DNA from 3 places in the Halomonas sp. KO116 genome. Region 1 is predicted to be linked to each of the others. Evidence: riboswitches for the same ligand, from Rfam matches in the RefSeq annotation. Region 1 holds a riboswitch; each other region holds the start of a gene.

Region 1 (6,242 bases):
GCCCGCCACACAGCCATTAGGCTTTCACCGCCCTCATGGGTCTCGCCTTCAGGCGTAGTCAGAATAGTTCGAATCATGATCGTCCTTGAATATTTCCGGTCTTTCTTAAGAAGCACTACCCAAAGGCTGCACTATGCGAACTTGGGCTTTTCCCAAGCGCTTGGCATCATACATGGCAACATCGGCTCGCTTTAATAGCTCGTTGGCCGTTTCAGCACTAGTCGGCATGTACATGACAACACCTATGCTTGCACTGATATTCAGCGCCGCATTGCCAGCAGCAAACGGCTCTTCAATCACCTGTATTAATTTTTTAGCCAACGGCTCAATCGCCATGGTCTCACTGCTTTCTAATAGCAAGACAAACTCATCTCCGGCCCACCGCGCTATATAGTCGGTTTCACGAACGGTCTCCACCAATCGTTTAGCCATCACACGCAACAGCTCATCACCCATGGCATGGCCATGAGTGTCGTTAATCGCTTTAAAACCGTCCAGATCCATGAATAAAACTGCTAAGGGCTTTTGAGTACGCCGAGTACGGGCCATTGCATCAGGCAGGCGTTCATCTAGGGCGCGCCTGTTAGGCAGTTTAGTTAATACGTCTTCACGGGCCTGTTGATCGCGCAAACGCTCTAGCTGCTGTCGTTCGGCAATATCATGGATAAAAAGACTGCGTCGCTCGCGGCCATCAATGATTAATGTCTTGATGCGAACCTCGACGGGCAGTTCCCTGCCATCATGGCACCGCGCTGTATAGGTGATAGGGGCTTGATCACTCTCAGTTGGCAAGCCATTAGGAAAGAGTAGTTGTGTGATTGGCCTTGCCAGCACCGCCTTGCGTGGCCAGCCAAACATTAGCTCAGCCGCTCGATTCCAATCCAGAATAACGCCCTGTGAATCAACGCTGATATAGGCGTCATAGGCGGATTCAATGACCAGATTAAGCTCGTTAGTGCGCCGCTCAATCTGGCACTCCATGCTGTAATGAAGCTCGCTTAACGCCCGCTGAGACTCCTGTGCTTTTTTTCTCTCTCGGATCAGCCGCTCACGCAGGCGAATTTCATCAGTCACAATCGCCGCTAAATCTTTCAAAGCCGCCAGTTCCTGCTCACTAAGAGTACGAGGTTTAATATCAATCGCGCAGAGGGACCCCAATGCAAGCCCATTGGAGGTGCACAGCGGAATACCTGCATAAAAGCGGACCCCATCCGAAGCGGTCACATAGGGATTTTGCGCAAAGCGAGGGTCCTTGCGTGCATCTTCAACAATTAACGGCTCTGAGGCCATCACTGTATAAGCGCAAAAAGCCACATCTCGCGTTGTCTCGCGGGTTTCCACGCCCACGCGCGACTTAATCCACTGACGCTCGGCATCAATCAACGTGATCGTTGAGATAGGCACATTCAGTAACTGGGTAACCAGCCTGGTGACGCGGTCAAACGCTGGTTCATCCGGGGTATCTAATAGTTCAAGCTCATAAAGAGCGGCTAACCGCGCCTCTTCATTAAGTGCTATGGGGTAGCTCATTGTAATGTCACCCCTTTAGGTAGGTGTAGTTCTACCAGCATATCGCGACCAGCACTTTCCTGCTTACTGCTTATGGTTTTGACTCCTACTCGCGAGCAACACACTCACCAGCGTTGAGGCGACTAGCGCGCCGACAAACGGCCCCAGCGTAGGAATGCTGCCTGGGAAACTGGCAGCTACCACTCCCGCGATGAGACTGCCCTGACTGAACCACCCTGGAATAATGGCGCCCAGCAATCCTGCAATACCTCCCGCAATAGCCGCAAAAGGGGTCATGCGTTGCCACAGGCCTAGCAGCACAGGCACCACAATGGCGGCACACAGTAAGTCAGCAATCAGGAACAGCCGCAGTACCGACAACCCCTGCAAAGCAATCACTACCACCGGTATCATCAATGCAATCGTGACCCAGCGGGCAGCGGCGATGGAAACACCCCGCTGTTCGCTGCGCGACACCACCAGGGAAGCGATACCATTTTGTAACGTATCAACACTGGAGGCTACCAAAGTGACTGCCAGCACTAAAGCGGGGAGTGTCAGCCAAGCTGGGGCCTCCGTTAGCAGCGCGAAAAACGGCATCGGCGGCTCGCCAAGGGGAACCCCACTTATTGACGCCAGCATGCCCAAACCACCAATGAGCATCACGACTAAGACGGTCATACCGCCGCCTAGCCAAGCGCCACGGCCCAGGCTTTGATCGTCCTTTGCCGCCCAAACGCGCTGCCAATACCCCTGATGGAAGAGGTTCGCTGCGGTGACGGCGATGACCAGCGTTAACGCAACGCTTAGCGCGCTGGCAACGGGGATTGAAGGCAGCGTTGCCTCGCTAGGCATTGTGGGTAGGCGCCATAACGTAACGCTACCTACCGCCAACAAAAGCGCTAGCAACAGCCATGCCTGCCATCGGTCCGTGGCAAGGCTGGCACGCAACCCGCCAACCGCCGTATACACCAGAGTGGTGAGGGCAACGCCAATAATCACCAGCGCGGGCGGCACATCTGACAATAGCGCGGTGATTGACCCAATGGCGGTGAGCTCCGCTGCCAGAAAGCAAGCCATATAGCCAACCGACACCAACGTTACCCAGCGCCGCACGCCTGGGCCATAGCACGCTTCTGCAAACTCGGCGATGCTGCGCCCTTCCGGCAATGCACGGCGAATTTTTGGGCCATAGAGTCCTAATACAATAAACGGCAGTGCCGACCCTAGCGCATAACCTGCTAATGCGAGGGGGCCAACAAAAGCGCCAATTTCGGGCGGGGCAAAGAGTATCCACGCCCCCATGCCAGAGGCAAGAAAGGAGAGACCCAGGGTTGAAGCTGTTTGTGAGTTACGAGCCGTGACATAGTCATCAACGGGGCCATCTACCCAGCGAGCCCGTAGGCCTAAAAAAGCAAAGCAGCACAGCGCCGCGCCAAGCACGGCTGACGTCAGGTATAGCATGTCGCACTTCCTCCGCCGGTACGAACCGGATCAGGTTCCAGGGTCTGCGCAGCGCGCATTCTCAGCCCTTGCAAGCAGGGCTCCCCTGGCGACAGTGAATGAAGACAGTATCGTCAACCAAAAACGCGTCTTAGTAAAGTTTCGCGTCTTAGTAAAATTTAAGGTGTGTTGGCAGCCTCCGCGCGGGGCACCCGTCCCATCAGATAGAACTCCTCATTGGGCGGCGTACCCGCCAGGGTGACCAGTCGATTCGACAAACCAAAAAACGCCGCGATGGCGCCTATATCCCAGCAGTCCTCTTGGCTAAAACCTTCTTCCCGCAGGCGCGTACGCCACTCATCGGTCATTTCACCGACATCAATGGCACAGTGCATGGCAAAGTCGAGCATGACGCGGTGGCGCTCACTAATCGGCGCCACGCGATGGTTGACAGCGACCTGATCCGCAAGCAGCGTGTCTTTGCTGTAGATGCGCACCAGTGCCCCATGCGCCACCACGCAATACAAGCAGCGATTGCGCGCACTGGTAGCGACCACAATCATCTCTTTCTCGGCTTTAGTGAGCGAGTCAGATTTACGCTCCATTAGCGCATCATGGTAGGCAAAGAAAGCACGAAACTCAGCAGGACGATGGGCCAACATTAAAAATACATTAGGCACAAACCCTGCCTTTTCCTGGACGGCCAAAATAGTATGGCGAATATCGTCGGGCAGATCATCTAACGTTTCTGGTACGTTAAAACGGCTTAATGGAGCAGACATAATCACCTCTTTATTGTTCAGTTTAACCATCTCATAAAAACGACTTAGCCATAACGAAATAAAAGAACACATCTCCGGTCGTCTAAACGAACTGTTTTCTGACCCCTACCAAGCGTTTGAAAATGCTACGGATGAGCGCCAACTACTTATTCGGATCATGCTGCATATGTTACTGGCCCGCCCAATGACGCGGGGCCAAATGACCTTGAGAGCCATTCATGGCTGGGAAAATGGTGGGTTTGAGCCCGACGGCCTTCAGCATGTCGACTACGCCCTCAGTAACGTCTCTGACTTCAAACGAGCAGTGCAGGATTTTGAACACGCCTCCAAGCACAACACGCCCTGCTGGTACTGCATGAAAGCCAACTCGGCCCCCTTGAACAATTGCTGGAAGAAAGCTTGCCGTTGTTTGATAACTTTTAAATCACGATATGTCGGTTCATCGGCTTGGCTTTGGCCTCACCTGCTATCAATTGACCCCGCTTAATGCGGGGCCAGCCTCAGGCATTGAATAGCGCTTCATTTAGCCAAGCGAAATCGTACTATTAATGCCACTGGAAACATTCTCTGGTTCAAACCAACGCGCTGTGACGGTTTTGGTTTGCGTCCAGAAGGCAATCGCCTGTTTGCCGTTAGGCCCTAAATCCCCCAGCTTTGATGCCCGCGAGCCAGTGAAGCTGAAGTAGGCAACCGGTACGGGGATGGGCACATTGATACCAATCTGACCCACGTCGATATCGGTTTCAAAACGGCGAGCAATCCAACCAGAGTTAGTAAAGATAGAGGTGCCATTGCCGTTGGGGTTGGCGTTGATAAATTCGATCGCTTCATCGAGGGTTTCAACACTGACCACACACAGCACAGGCCCAAAAATCTCTTCGCGGTAAATGGTCATATCCGCGGTCACATCCGAAAACAGAGTGGGGCCCACGAAGTTACCGTTGGGGTAGCCGTCCACTTGAACATTGCGACCATCGACCATCAGTTTGGCGCCCTCTTTTTCGCCTGCATCGATTAAACGCAGCACACGATCACGAGCAGCCGGCGATACCAGTGGCCCTAAATCGGCATCCAACTGGGTGCCCGGCCCCACTTTCATTGCCCGCGCCGCCTCAACAATGTCGCTTAGCCATTCGCGTGCCTCACCGACTAGCACCACCACCGAATTCGCCATGCAGCGCTGGCCCGCCGCACCAAAGGCTGAGCCCAGCAAGTTATTGATCGCCTGACTACGGTTGGCATCCGGCATCACCACGCAGTGGTTCTTGGCCCCCATCATCGCCTGCATGCGCTTGCCCGCTGCCGCCGCGCGGTTATAAAGCAGCGAACCCACGTGGGTAGAGCCAATGAATGAGAGCGCCTTGATATCCTGATGGTCAGCAATTTGATTGGCCACATCCGGGCCCCCGTGTACCACATTAAGCACGCCGGGCGGGATGCCGGCTTCGTGAGCCAGTTCGACTAAGCGCATAGTGGAGCTTGGGTCTTGCTCTGAAGGCTTGAGAACAAAGGTATTGCCGGTAGCAATGGCCAGCGGAAACATAAAGCACGGCAACATAATGGGGAAGTTGAACGCGGTAATGCCGGCCCCAACACCCAGCGGCTGGTGCATGGTGTAAACATCCACCTCATTGGCGGCATTTTCAGCCAGCTCACCCAGTTGGAGCGAGGTAATCGAACATGCGTGCTCCACCACTTCCAAGCCACGGCCTACTTCGCCTTCCGCATCCGGCAGGGTTTTGCCGTGCTCTTCAGTAATCAGCGCCGCCAGCTCTGCGGTATTGTCACGAATTAACGCCTGAAGCTTGAGCATGATGCGCATTCGCTTGCCAAGCGGCACTTTACGCCACTCCTTGAAAGCCTCCTTAGCATTACTGATGGCACGCTCCACTTCGTCAGCGGTGCAAAACGGCACCCGCGCAACCACCTCTTGTGTGGCGGGGTTAATCACATCGCGCCATTCCTGACTTTGCGAAGGTACGGGCTGACCATTGATATACATGGGTATTTCGCGAACGGACATAACGTTGCTCCTGTTTATAGTTGTGGTTTTGGTGGTGGTTTTGACTATGGTTGTTATGGCTGTGATTGCTGTCATAAAGCAGTGACTGCCTGCGCACCGCTGTCAGCAAGAACACAGGGTATAGCAGCAAGTTAACGTTAACGTCAACCAAGTATCCTATGAGTAAACAAAATCTGCCGCATGGCGTCAATTAGCCTTTTCATTGTTGTGCCGTGGTGGCTATGCTTCCGCTAACCAGGGGCGCCGTGGTTTTTCAAACCGTTCACGGCAAACGCTACGCATGACGTGTTTAAGCACAGGGAACTAACGATGCAGACCTTCAGCTGCCGCTGTGGCAATTCACTCTTTTATGAAAACACCCACTGCCTTACCTGCCAATCAGACGTCGGCTGGTGCCCCGCCTGTAGCAATATTGTCGCGATTGAGCCGTTGGACAACGGTGGCTATCGCTGTACGCACCCAGGTTGCGATACAGCGCTGATGAA
Region 2 (6,242 bases), 1.7 Mb from region 1:
TTCAGCCGCAATGGTTAGGTACGCCACAAACCCTGGTAAGCCGAGTGACTCAAAATAGCTGACCGTACCCGGTACGGTAAATACCAACACTTTGAGCAAACCATGAGCGAGGGCCATAACGCCCAGGCTGATGCGCAGAAGTGAAATAGCATAAGGCTGTAGCGAAGGAGTAGCCGTAAGTGATGATTGAGTCGTCATGTGAGGAGCTTCCATCTGGGTGATTGATGGAGCTACTTTACTGCCAAGCCAGTGTGAGATAATCAACGCGTTATGCACATCACTGTTGCGTAATAGGCGACAATCCAATCGCCTGTTCCCATATAGGGGGATCTCCCCACGCCTCGGTAAGCAGATCGATAAAGCATTCCACCTTGGCGGGCAGATAGCGCCGGGCAGGGTAGAGTGCGTGAACGTCGAGTCTTACCGCAGGCTCGTTGGTTAAAATCGGCACTAAACGCCCGCTGGCTATACTCTCCGTGACCAGAAAGCTGGGCTGTTGAGCGATGCCTAAGCCCGCTTCTGCGGCCTGGGTCAGCACATCACCATTATTACTCTCCAATGGGCCACTGACCGCTAATGACTGCGTTGCAATCTGCCAGTCAGCGCTCTGCTGACCACTGCGATAGCGCAGGCAACGGTGCTCAGCAAGGGCGTTAACGCTCCGGGGTTCGCCGTGGCTGGCAAGATAGGCTGGCGATGCACAAAACAGCAAACGGCAGCGAGTCAGGCGGCGTGCCACCAGGCTGGAGTCCGGCAGGCTGCCGATACGGATCGCCACGTCATAACCCTCTTCCAGTAGATCAACGCGACGGTCATTAAGGTCCAGGCGCACGTCAAGCGCCGGGTGGGCAAGCATAAATTGGGTAACGAGTGGCGCTAAGTAGCGGGTACCAAAACTCATGGGCCCGTTGACGCGTAAACGGCCGCGCACGTCACTGGTGCCTTGGCCAACTTCAGTAGCGGCTTCATCGAGCGCTTGCAGTACCTCCTGGGCACGCATTAAATAACGCTCGCCTGCCTCCGTGAGATGGAGACGACGCGTTGTGCGCTGTATCAGGCGCGCCCCAAGAGTCTCCTCCAGTGCCATGACCTGACGCGACACGCGGGTACGCGAAATATCGAGCGCTTCAGCGGCCCGGGTATAGCTACCCAGCTCGGCGACTCGCACAAAAGCCACGATATGCTCTAGTTGGTTCATAGCGGCGCAGTTGCCTGAAAAGCGCGTGCCGCTTTGAAAGGATCGTGTTGGCCACAGATCGCAGAAATCACGGCAATACCGTTCGCTCCCGCCCGCTGCACGCTAATGGCATGCTCAGCTTTCAACCCGCCAATCGCCACGCTGGGCAGTGGGCAGGCCTTGACCAGCGAGGCTAAGCCACCAAAGCCAATCGGCTGGGCGTGGTCCTGTTTACTGCCGGTCGCAAACACGGGTCCAATACCCACGTAATCGAGTAACGCGATAGGTGCCGCTTGGAGCTGAGCGAAGGTATTGATCGACAGACCAATAATCGCCTGCTCACCTAGCACTTGGCGGGCTTCCTCAATAGCGGCATCGCTCTGACCGACATGCAGGCCATCTGCCTGGCTCTCTAGCGCTACCTGTAACCGGTCATTAATGATCAATGGCACCCCGCTACCTGCCAGCAGTGCTTTTAGCCGCTTGGCTTGAGCAGTCATCTGTTCATCGCTGGCATACTTATCACGTAGCTGCACGATGGTCACACCACCTCTTACCGCTGCTTCAACCGTCTGCTCTAGGCCATAGCCGTCGCAAAGCGCAGCGTCGGTTACCAAATAAAGCGATAGATTAAACGGCATGGCGTGGCTCCAACTGGGTATGAGCAGTGAGATCGTCTGGGGTCAGTTGATAAAGTGCATCCAGCAGAGCGACCTGAAAACTGCCTGGGCCCAGCGCCGTTTTACCCGCCCGCTCGCCAGCAACGGCAAAGCAGCCGAGAGCAGCGGCGGTGGCTTCCAGCGGGGCTTCACGGTTGGCCGCTACAAAGGCGGTGACCAGCGCGCTTAAGCCGCAGCCTAGCGTTGTAACCCGGGGCATCAAGGGGTGGCCACCGTGAATACGGTAGTGCTGTGTGCCATTCGTCACCCAGTCGCTTTCACCGGTCATCGCGACAATGCAGCCATGTTGTTGCGCCAGCGCTATCGCTGCGTCGATGGCTTGGCCGGAGGCGGCGGTCGAATCCACGCCGCGGCCTTGGCTGGCTAACCCATTGAGCGCCAGGATTTCAGAGGCATTGCCGCGAATCACGCTAGGCTTTAACGCGAGTAACCGCGTGCACAGCGATTGACGATAGTGGGTCGCGCCAACGGCGACAGGGTCTAACACCCAGGGAATCGAGTGCTGGCCAGCGGTAGCCGCTGCGGTCAGCATGGCCTCTGCCCAGTGGGCAGAGATAGTGCCAATGTTGATCGACAGCCCTGTTGAAATAGCGGTGAACTCAGCCACTTCCTCTGGCGCATGCAGCATGGCGGGTGACGCGCCAGTGGCTAGCAGCAGGTTGGCCGTGCTGTTCATGGCGACATAATTGGTCATGCAATGGACTAGCGGTGTCGCTGTGCGTAGCGTCGCAAGATAATCGCCAAGCGGAGGTAGGGTCATAGCATCCTCCCGGCGGGGAGGTGGTAAGCAGTACCACGACTCCCTACGCCGGTGTTATCCGGTTCAGGTTCAAAGGGTTCTTCTCAGCTCGCCAATAACGGCGAGCGCCCCTGCCGAACGATTACTATCCTTGGCTGCGTTGGCCCTGTAAAGCCCAGGGTGAGGGAGATGGGTGGAAATATGGCGCCTTAGCCCCCATGTTAAGCGGTATAAGCCGTTAACGAACCACATCAGCGACAGGAGAGCGTGATGAGTTTTCAAGGTGAGCAGCATTCTGGTGTTGTCGATACGCCGCCCCAAACCCAAGGATTCCGTTTAAACCACACCATGCTGCGGGTGAAAGACCCCGAGCGGGCGCTGGCGTTCTACTCCAAGGTGTTTGGCATGCAGGTGCTGCGGCGGCTGGATTTCGAAGAGATGCAATTCTCGCTCTACTTTTTAGCCAACCTAGAGCCAAGCGATAACGTGCCGGAAGAGACTGAAGCGCGTACTGTCTGGACCTTTAGCCAAAAAGGGCTATTAGAGTTGACCCACAACTGGGGCACCGAAAACCAGGAAGATTTCGCCTACCACGATGGCAACGCCGAGCCCCAGGGCTTTGGTCACATCTGCTTTAACGTGCCGGACTTAGCCACGGCTCAGGCGAGCACGACGTTACCTTCGTCAAGCGCGCCGACCAGGGCAAGATGCAAGATGTTATCTTCGTTAAAGACCCGGATGGTTATTGGATCGAAGTGGTCCAAGCGAACTTGATGGTGGGGAAGAGCGATACATGAGGCCTATCAATGGCTAAACTACTGTTCCGGCTGCGCCATGTGACCGACGAAGAAGCCATGGAAGTGCGCGACCTGCTCGCTGCCCATGGCTTTGATACCTATGAAACCCAGGCGGGCTTTTTCCGCCTAGGGGTCGATGCGATTTGGCTGCGTAACCCACATCAGCATGAGGCGGCCATCGCCGCGTTAGACGCCTATCAGGCGGAGCGCCTTGAGCGCGCTCAGCGTGAGCATCAAGCAGCGGTAGAGCGGGGCGAGGCAGAAACCTTGTGGCGCCGTTTGGCCGCACACCCGCTGCAGGTGGTGCTGGTTCTGTTAGCGGTGGGACTGATTGCAGCCCTGACGCTATTGCCATTTCTGGGCCTGTCTCGAACCTGAGTTTAAACTTTGGCCTAAGCGGGCGGCAGATGACCCCGTTTGAGGTACATCATCACGTCATCATCACCGGCGGTGAGTTCAGGAGCTGCGCCGCTGGGGTAGCGACACCAGGTGCCCGCCGTGTAGCTCTGCTCGCTATCGCTCAGACTGCCTTCCAGAATCAAAAGCTCCAGACCGCCCAGCAGAGTCGGGTAGGCAATCGAGGTGCCCGCCGACCAGCGCTCCAGGCTGGTGCGCTCCTGCTTATAGGTGTGCAGCATCTTGTAGGCAATGCGCGGGCGTCGGTCTGGCTGCCAGGGCAATCGGTGAGCCGGTACCGCCAGTTGTAGCGTATCGTTAGGGTCAAACTGATGCAGTTTGACAAAAATCAGCGCCCCTTCTTCCCCAATCTGCGGCGTATGGCCGGTGCCAATGGGGTTTCTCAAGTAACTGCCCGCCGCATAGCGGCCATGCTCATCGGCGAACACGCCTTCCAGCACCAGAATTTCTTCGCCGCCGCCGTGGGTATGGCGCTCAAACTGCGTATTGGGCGCGTAGCGAACTAGGCTGGTCGCGCGGGCAACTTCATCACCAATCCGGTCAAACATCATGCGCTCGACCCCGGCACTGGGGGAATCGACCCACTGATACGCTTCCGGGGTAACACAGGCAAAGTGGCTAAAATCGGCGTTTAGACGCATGGGAAAGACTCTTCGCAGTGAAGGTAAGTGACGGGGGAGGGTGCTAGTCTCCTTATCGACAGCGAAAAATGCAACTTTCGATGTATTTCACGCGCCATTTAGATATAAAAATGCCGCCCGAAGGCGGCAACGCTTAATACTGATTAAGAAAAAGTAACAATAGTCTCACTAAGGGGCGTCGGTGAGCGCGGTAAGGAGGTGGTGTGCAGCTTCGATGCGCGCCTGATTGGGATAGTTGCGGTTTGCCAGCATGACAATACCGATCTGCTCACTAGGCACAAAAGCCACATAGCCGCCAAAGCCGTTGGTTGAGCCGGTCTTGTTGTAGAGCGCCTCTTGCCTAGGGGCTAGCGGCGGGGCTAAGCGGTTGGCGGGAGTGGGCTGCAAAATCATCTCAAGCGAGTTACCTGCCAGCAACTGATCGAGCGCTACTGGGTAGGCATAGCTTTCCCAGCCCAGTCCTTGGGTCATGTTACCCACACCAAAGTAACCCGTGCGCGTTGCTGCCAAGGCTTGGCTTAGTGATTCATCAAGTTCAGCCAACCCCATATGCGCTTCCACAAATGTCAACACATCGGCGGCTGTGGATTTCAAACCGTAAGCTTGGGCATCCAACATGCCGGGGTTCACTCTAATCGGCTTATCCTCTTTAGAGTAACCGTAGGCGTAGTGTGCCTGCTGTGCTTCTGGTACCTGAAAATAGCTGTGCTCAAGCCCCAGCGGGGCGAACAGCGCTTTTTCCATCAGCATCTCGAACGGTTTACCAAGGCGTTGGGCAGTTAAATAGCCCATCAGGCCTATGCTCGGATTGGAGTAGAGCCGATGGCTGCCGGGGGGAGATTCAGGCTGCCACTGGCGATAGTAGTCGAGCATTTGCTCTTCGTTTTGTACCGCATCGGGGAACTGCAGCGGAAGCTCACCTGCCGTATAGGTGCCCAGTTCCAGCAGCGTGATCTCATCGAAGGCACTGCCTTCAAGGGCGGGCAGGTACTGGCTGGCCGGGTCGGAAAGCGAAAGCGCACCGCTGGACTGGGCATAGCCCGTTAACGCCGCCGTGAAGATCTTGCTGATCGAGCCAAGTTCGAACAGTGTCTCATCGGTGACCGGAGTACCCGCTTCTTGGTCGGCTTCTCCATAATTAAAGTAATGCTGTTGGCCACCGATACTCACAGCGACCGTCATGCCTGGAATACGGTGCTCCGCCATCAAAGGCGCAATAGTGTCGTTTACCAGCGCCTCGATGTCTGCGTTTTCAGTCGCATCAGATGCCCAGGCAAAGCTGCCGATGACAAGAGAACCCGTCATGATAAGCCCGGAGTTTGCTGCTAACATCTTACCCATACCAGTATCCTGTTTGATTAGCATTGAGTGAAAGCTGGGTGGTCTCACCCGCCGTAAAGAGCGTGACAGTGGTTAATTTACGGCGTGCTGTGTCGATTAACAAACAGCGATATTTTGCCCGAGCCATTAGAAAAATTTGGGGGTCAAGGTGGTGCGTCCCTACCTACCGTTAAAAGCACTGCGCGCCTTTGAAGCGTCGGCCAGGCATTTAAGCTTTACCCGAGCATCTGAAGAGCTGCACGTCACCCAGGCCGCGGTTAGCCATCAGGTGAAGCTGCTCGAAACGCAGTTGAAGGTGCCGCTGTTCAAGCGCTTGCCTAGGGGGCTAATGCTGACTCAGGAGGTTGAGCTGCTGCTGCCGGTATTGAAGAGTTCATTTGATCAGATCTCCCACACCCTGGAGCGGGTGGGCGAGAGCAGCTACCGGGAAGTGCTAAATGTCGGAGTGGT
Region 3 (6,242 bases), 2.0 Mb from region 1:
CGCAACGCTGGGTATGCTGTTGGTCGCGCTGGCGGGTAACCCGGTATGGTTAGCATTGGGGGTGACGCTTGCCGGTTGTAGCCCAGGCCTGGCGTATCCACCGCTTTCTGATGCTATCAAGCAACTCTGTCTCGCTGAAAAGCAAAGCCGCTATTACGCCATTATCAATTCCGGCACCAGTTTTGGGGTGATGGTTTCTGGCCCATTGGCCCTTATTGCGGGTCCTCAATGGCAACTGGCTTGGTTGTGCTTTGCATTTATCGCGCTGATCGCCACGCTATGGAATTTTTTTATAATGCCGGGCAATGCGCCTAACCATGAGCTCTCAAACAGAGTTAAGCCGGGCGCTTCCCAGGAGCCTATGTTTACCTTTCTGAGACGCAAGTTGAAAGATAGTTCGGTCCGACGCCTACTGCTGGGTGCGCTTCTATTCGGGCTGGTAACCTCAATCTATTGGACGTTTTCGGTTGAGTTGATCGCGGGAGAGAAAAGCCTTTCTGATACCGGCCGGGTGATCTTCTGGATTGTCGTGGGCATTGCCGGTGTGGCGGGTGGTTTGGCCGGAGAACTGGTGACTCGCTTTGGACTGACCAAGGCATTGAAGTGGGCGACGCTGGCCATAGCTGCCTCGATAGCCTTACTCACCATTGCGAGTGACGGGATACTGATGCTAACGCTATCGGCGGTTTTGTTTGGCGCTACGTTCATTCTTATTACGGCGTTATACGGTATTTGGAGTGTCAGTTGCTTTCCAGAAGCTCCGTCCACTGGCTTTGGTCTAACCTTCTTTCTTATTTCTGCAGGACAACTGATATCGCCCACCTTCGCCGGGCTTGGTGCAGAGATTTGGCAATTGACAGCGGTGTTTCAGGTCACCGCGATACTCTGTTTAGGTATCTTGTGGCTACTCCCGACCCAGGATGTATGGAGTATGTGACCAATAGCCTAAGCCCGTTACCCCAGCACCCCGTCATCTCGACGGGGTGCTGGTTTGATAGCGAGAGGCGAAGTTTAAACTTCCTGATACAGCTCACTGCCTTTATTGCGAAACTTCTCCGCCTGCTCTTCCATGCCTTTCATCACCGCTTCCTGGTCGCCGTTTAGGCCGTGTTCATTTGCATAGTCACGAACCTCCTGGCTGATCTTCATGGAGCAGAACTTCGGCCCGCACATGGAGCAGAAGTGGGCCACCTTGGCGGAATCCTTGGGCAGGGTTTCGTCGTGGTACTCACGGGCGGTATCCGGGTCTAGCCCCAGGTTGAACTGGTCTTCCCAGCGGAACTCGAAGCGCGCCTTGGAGAGGGCATTATCACGCCGCTGCGCTGCCGGGTGACCCTTGGCAAGATCCGCCGCGTGGGCGGCAATCTTGTAGGTAATGATGCCCGTTTTGACATCATCTTTGTTTGGCAGACCCAAATGCTCTTTCGGGGTGACGTAGCAGAGCATCGCGCAGCCAAACCAGCCGATCATCGCCGCCCCTATGCCAGAAGTAATGTGGTCGTAGCCGGGGGCGATATCCGTCACTAGTGGGCCAAGCGTATAGAAGGGCGCTTCGTCGCAGTACTCCAGCTGCTTGTCCATGTTCTCTTTCACCAGGTGCATGGGCACGTGGCCGGGGCCTTCGATCATCACCTGCACATCATGTTTCCAGGCGATATGGGTCAGCTCGCCGAGGGTCTTGAGCTCCGCCATTTGTGCTTCGTCGTTGGCATCGGCCACCGAGCCGGGGCGCAGGCCATCGCCTAGTGAAAACGCCACATCGTACTGCTTGCAGATCTCGCAGATCTCCTCGAAATGGGTATACAGGAAGCTCTCCTGGTGATGGTACAAACACCACTTGGCCATGATCGAGCCGCCGCGGCTGACAATGCCGGTGACCCGCTTGGCGGTGAGCGGCACATAGCGTAGCAGCACCCCTGCATGAATGGTGAAGTAGTCCACACCCTGTTCGGCCTGCTCGATCAGCGTATCGCGGAAGACTTCCCAGGTGAGGTCTTCGGCCACGCCATTAACCTTCTCCAGCGCCTGATAGATAGGCACCGTACCAATCGGCACCGGCGAGTTGCGCAGAATCCACTCGCGGGTTTCGTGGATGTTCTGCCCGGTGGAGAGATCCATAATGGTATCCGCGCCCCAGCGGATGCCCCAGGTCATCTTATCCACTTCCTCCTCAATGGAAGACGTCACCGCCGAGTTACCCAAGTTGCCGTTGATCTTGACCAGGAAGTTACGGCCAATGATCATCGGCTCACTTTCCGGGTGGTTGATGTTATTGGGAATAATCGCCCGCCCGCGGGCCACTTCTTCGCGCACGAACTCTGGGGTGATTTCCTCCGGCAAGCTGGCGCCAAAGCTTTGACCTTTATGCTGGTGGCCCAGAATCCGTTCCACCTCAGCGGTCCCCAGCGTTTGGCGACGCTGGTTTTCGCGCAGGGCAACAAACTCCATTTCCGGGGTGATAATCCCCTGGCGGGCGTAGTGCAGCTGGGTCACGTTTTGGCCCGCTTTAGCCCTGCGCGGGGTGCGGGTTAAATCAAAGCGCAGCTGGGCAAGGGTGGGGTCGTTGGCGCGGCGGTTGCCGTACTCAGACGTAAGGCCTGATAGAAATTCGGTGTCGTCCCGCGCTTCGATCCAGGCACGACGTAGCTCCGGTAAGCCACGGCGTAGATCGATCTGGGCATCGGGGTCGGTGTAAGGGCCGGAGGTGTCGTATACCAGCAGCGGCGGGTTCTCTTCATCGATGCCGGTGGTTTTGGTCGGTGACAGGGTGATTTCGCGAAACGGCACGCGAATATCCGGCTGCGAGCCTTCGATATATACCTTACGTGAGCCGGGCAGCGGCTGAATGGCGGCGGCATCGACTTCGGCGGTTTCGGCTAGAAAATGACTTGTTTTGCTCATGGGTAGGTTCCTTTTAGTTGTTAGTCATTAATGTGTGAGGTCTTCGTCTATCAGCTCTAGGCCCATCTGCCAGAAGTCGATTTCCAGGCGGGTGGCATCGCGGAAGATCTTGCTTAGTTCGGCAAAGCGGGCGGGGGTGACATCGGCAAGGCGGGCATTGAGCCATTCGAGCTCCGCCTGCATGGCGGCCTGAAACTCCTCGCCTTCGTACATGGCAATCCAGGCATCAAACGGGTTTTGCGCGCCGCGCAGGGTAGATGGCTGGGCATTCAGCCAATTGGCGATTTGGCCATAACCCACCAGGCAGGGGGCCAGCGCCACGTGCAAATCGAGCAAGTCGCCTCGGTTGCCGGTATCCAGCACGTAGCGGGTGTAGGCGAGCGTCGCTCTGGCTTCGGGAAGCTCCTCCAGTTCTTGCTCGGAAATCCCCCACTCCTGGCAAAAGCCCACGTGCAGACCCAGCTCCACATCGACAATGGCTTTTAAGCCTTCGTGGGCTTGGCGAAGATCGGCGAGGGTGGGGCTTTTGTAGGCGGCCAGCGCATAGGCGCGGGCGAAGTGGATCAAAAACAGGTAGTCCTGCTTCAGGTAGTGGCGAAACGACGCTTCAGGCAGCGTGGCGTTGCCTAGTTGACGCACAAAATCGTGCTCAATATAGGCGCGCCAATCGTCCTGGCAGGCGGTGGTGAGATCAGTAAAGCGGTAGCCCATGTTGCCTCCGGTGGTAATGATCCGGAGGGCAGGCGGGAGAGATCGAGAAAATGGCGCAGAGAGGTGGCGTGCAATCGTGAGAGCTAGCCATGGCCATCGCTTGATCCCTACGCCGGTACCCGCGCCGCTCTTAAAAAAGCTGCGCATTAGCCGGATCAGGTTCAGCGGGACCAGCGCTTGGTAGCAAAATGCACACCCTGCGCCATCTCAGCCGGATATCACCGGCACCCCGTCAAGCTGTTCGTTGATGGAGTGTAGGAGGCGGGTGGGGGAGATGCAAGGTAGGGATCTGTGAATAGTTACAAAAATCGCAAACAGAGCAAGGACATAGATTTTAGATATGATGCCAAAATTTTCTTTGCTTACGAGAAATATAAAGATGTAGTATTAATGCTGTTATATGCATAAATTTAATAAATTTGGTTTCACGAGTATTAGGGATGTTTTATGGGATTTATACCCACAGCTATAATTAAAAGAGTTGATTAAATGATCGAAGCAATAATAATAGGCCTTATTGTTACAGTGTTCGGGTCAGTTCTACTTTACGCGTTTCGTGTCCGACAACTTTATGTTGTTATACCGCGCTTGTTCTCAGTCTCCGCACTGACATCAGAAGGAAAAATCATAGAAGTCAGAGTTTTTAATAAGGGTCGCGCTACAGAAGAGGATGTTCTTGTTGCGCTTTCACCAGATCGTGATTACGAAGTTTTGGCTTCTACTGACTCAAGTTCAGCATTAGATGGTAGTTTTATTCGAATACCTAGAATTCCACCTGGAGATGATTATTCTGTCTTAATGCTAGTTGAAGGCGGTGATTTTACTAAGGATGAAATATCTACTGTTTCTTCAAAGATAACAAAAGGGAAGTTCATTGAAGGAATTGAAAATGTCCCGCAAAATACTGGGAGTATTGTGCTATTTATTGCCTTTTTTCTATCTGTTTTAGCAACTCCTGTTGTGGGGTTTGAAATGTATGATAAATGGAAAGAAGGCATAAGTGAGCGTGAGCATACGGAGCGAATGAGCTCTTTAGAGTTTTTATCAGATATCGGGTGGAATTCACTGGATAGATATGGCTATGTTGGCATCTGCTGTTGGTCAGCGCTTATCGCCGCACGAAGCCACGCTTCCTCGGCTGGCCTTGTGGTTTCAAATAACCGTCGCCATGCCAAGTAATTAGGTAAGTACGCTGTCCCCACCCCATGAAAGCGCCCCATCCACCCCTTCAAGCGGCTCATATAGCTGTTCACGTTCTGAATGTGGTATTCCTTGCCGATCACTCGCTGATTATCGAATACGATGAGTCGATGATGGGCAATGCCGTAGTCGCGAGAGAAGGTTTTATACCAGCTGTGTCCGTCAGAGCATAAAATCGAGTCGCGATCGATGATCGGCGCCAGAAACTCATGAACAGTCGATTTTTGGAGCGCCGGATCAACCAAATCACTGACCTTTCCATTACGGTCTCGCGCAATAAGCACCTGAATTTTTTGTTCTTTTTTCTTAACATTGCCTTGTCCCCCACGCTTGCGAGGTTTGCGGTGAGTAATCTGACGCTTTCCTTTGCAGGACTCCAGGAAGAAGGTTTCGTCTACCTCAATGATGCCGGATAGTGGGTTGGCATTGTCTTGAGCACTCGTTTTCAGGAAACGATGACGCCATCGGAAAGCCGTCTTCAAATCAATACCCACTCGGGCCGCTGAGGCGCGCAACGTCAAGCTGTCTCGCATGCAGCGCAGGTAGTCGAACCATTTATCTCGATGTTGCAGCTTGGCTAAGGGCTTGCCTGTAAGGGCGTTGAATGTTTTGTGACACTCGGGATTCCGGCATCGATACCGCTGTAGGCCACCGCTGCGTCCCCACTTAACAGCGTGCTCGCCGCCACAATGTGGGCATGGAAAGTGATGGCTTAAGGTATCAATCAGAGTGTCTGCCTGTGAGCTGATTTGCCCAAGAAGTCGTTCCGCTATGTATTTCTTGCACTCAACAGGAAGGCTGGAAAGTGTCCTCTCAAGGATTTTGAAGTCTGCTTGCTTCATGGCGCTCTCCACACGAAGACTACACATACAGTATTTTATACAGTATATTTAAAGCACATCAACAGAAGATGACAACATAGCCATAGATATGCACTCTCTCAACTGAGTGAAAATTATTCTCAAGGTGAGTTTCCGCTTTTTCAGAAAGAATTGATGCGAAAAGGCGATGTTTTAATCATACCCTTCACTATAACTAATAAAACTGCTGCCCCCTTGAGGGTTAGGGCTATGCCGGAGCATCCACACGATGACCGAGACCCTCGGCCATGGGAGAACTCAGTATTAGAGCTGGAATCAGTTGACCCAGGAGACAGCTCCGAACTGTTGCTGCGCGTGTTCTGGCCAGCAAATCAACGCGGAGAATTTTCCATCGACTTTCACCTAGATTCTGGAAGTGAAACTTTTATCAGGCTTTCAAAGAGTATTCAAGTTGACGCATGACAATCTCAAACACGGTGACTACTTTTACTTTGTGGTTCCGTGGTTTCCAAAATTTGCGTGTGCTGGCATTCGTGAGGTTCTAGAGAAACCTCGTTGATGCCTGAGTTTTAGTGGGTTTTGGGTGCAGCATTGCGAGCTTCATTTCTT

What was found. A riboswitch is a leader RNA that binds a small molecule or an ion and turns the genes downstream of it on or off. The one in region 1 is predicted to bind thiamine pyrophosphate.
Region 2: it holds a riboswitch for thiamine pyrophosphate, as region 1 does, so the genes downstream of both, thiM (hydroxyethylthiazole kinase) here and KO116_RS07000 (sodium:solute symporter) in region 1, are expected to answer to the same signal.
Region 3: it holds a riboswitch for thiamine pyrophosphate, as region 1 does, so the genes downstream of both, tenA (thiaminase II) here and KO116_RS07000 (sodium:solute symporter) in region 1, are expected to answer to the same signal.

What each region holds. Positions count from the first base shown of each region.
Region 1 is NZ_CP011052.1:1,520,877-1,527,118, reverse strand. It holds gene KO116_RS07010 (magnesium transporter CorA family protein) at 1-77, opposite strand, end outside; gene KO116_RS07005 (sensor domain-containing diguanylate cyclase) at 106-1,530, opposite strand; gene KO116_RS07000 (sodium:solute symporter) at 1,594-2,973, opposite strand; TPP riboswitch at 2,963-3,070, opposite strand; gene KO116_RS06995 (peroxidase-related enzyme) at 3,132-3,734, opposite strand; gene KO116_RS06990 (CoA-acylating methylmalonate-semialdehyde dehydrogenase) at 4,258-5,757, opposite strand; gene KO116_RS06985 (zinc-binding metallopeptidase family protein) at 6,067-6,242, shown strand, end outside.
Region 2 is NZ_CP011052.1:4,479,760-4,486,001, reverse strand. It holds gene KO116_RS20535 (DoxX family protein) at 1-198, opposite strand, end outside; gene KO116_RS20530 (LysR family transcriptional regulator) at 278-1,198, opposite strand; gene thiE (thiamine phosphate synthase) at 1,195-1,818, opposite strand; gene thiM (hydroxyethylthiazole kinase) at 1,808-2,617, opposite strand; TPP riboswitch at 2,641-2,739, opposite strand; partial or broken gene gloA (lactoylglutathione lyase) at 2,867-3,393, shown strand; gene KO116_RS20510 (DUF6164 family protein) at 3,403-3,771, shown strand; gene KO116_RS20505 (cupin domain-containing protein) at 3,786-4,451, opposite strand; gene ampC (class C beta-lactamase) at 4,620-5,783, opposite strand; gene KO116_RS20495 (LysR family transcriptional regulator) at 5,941-6,242, shown strand, end outside.
Region 3 is NZ_CP011052.1:3,530,433-3,536,674, reverse strand. It holds gene KO116_RS16280 (MFS transporter) at 1-937, shown strand, start outside; gene thiC (phosphomethylpyrimidine synthase ThiC) at 1,012-2,901, opposite strand; gene tenA (thiaminase II) at 2,929-3,612, opposite strand; TPP riboswitch at 3,700-3,854, opposite strand; gene KO116_RS25110 (hypothetical protein) at 4,102-4,791, shown strand; gene KO116_RS16265 (IS1595 family transposase) at 4,692-5,654, opposite strand.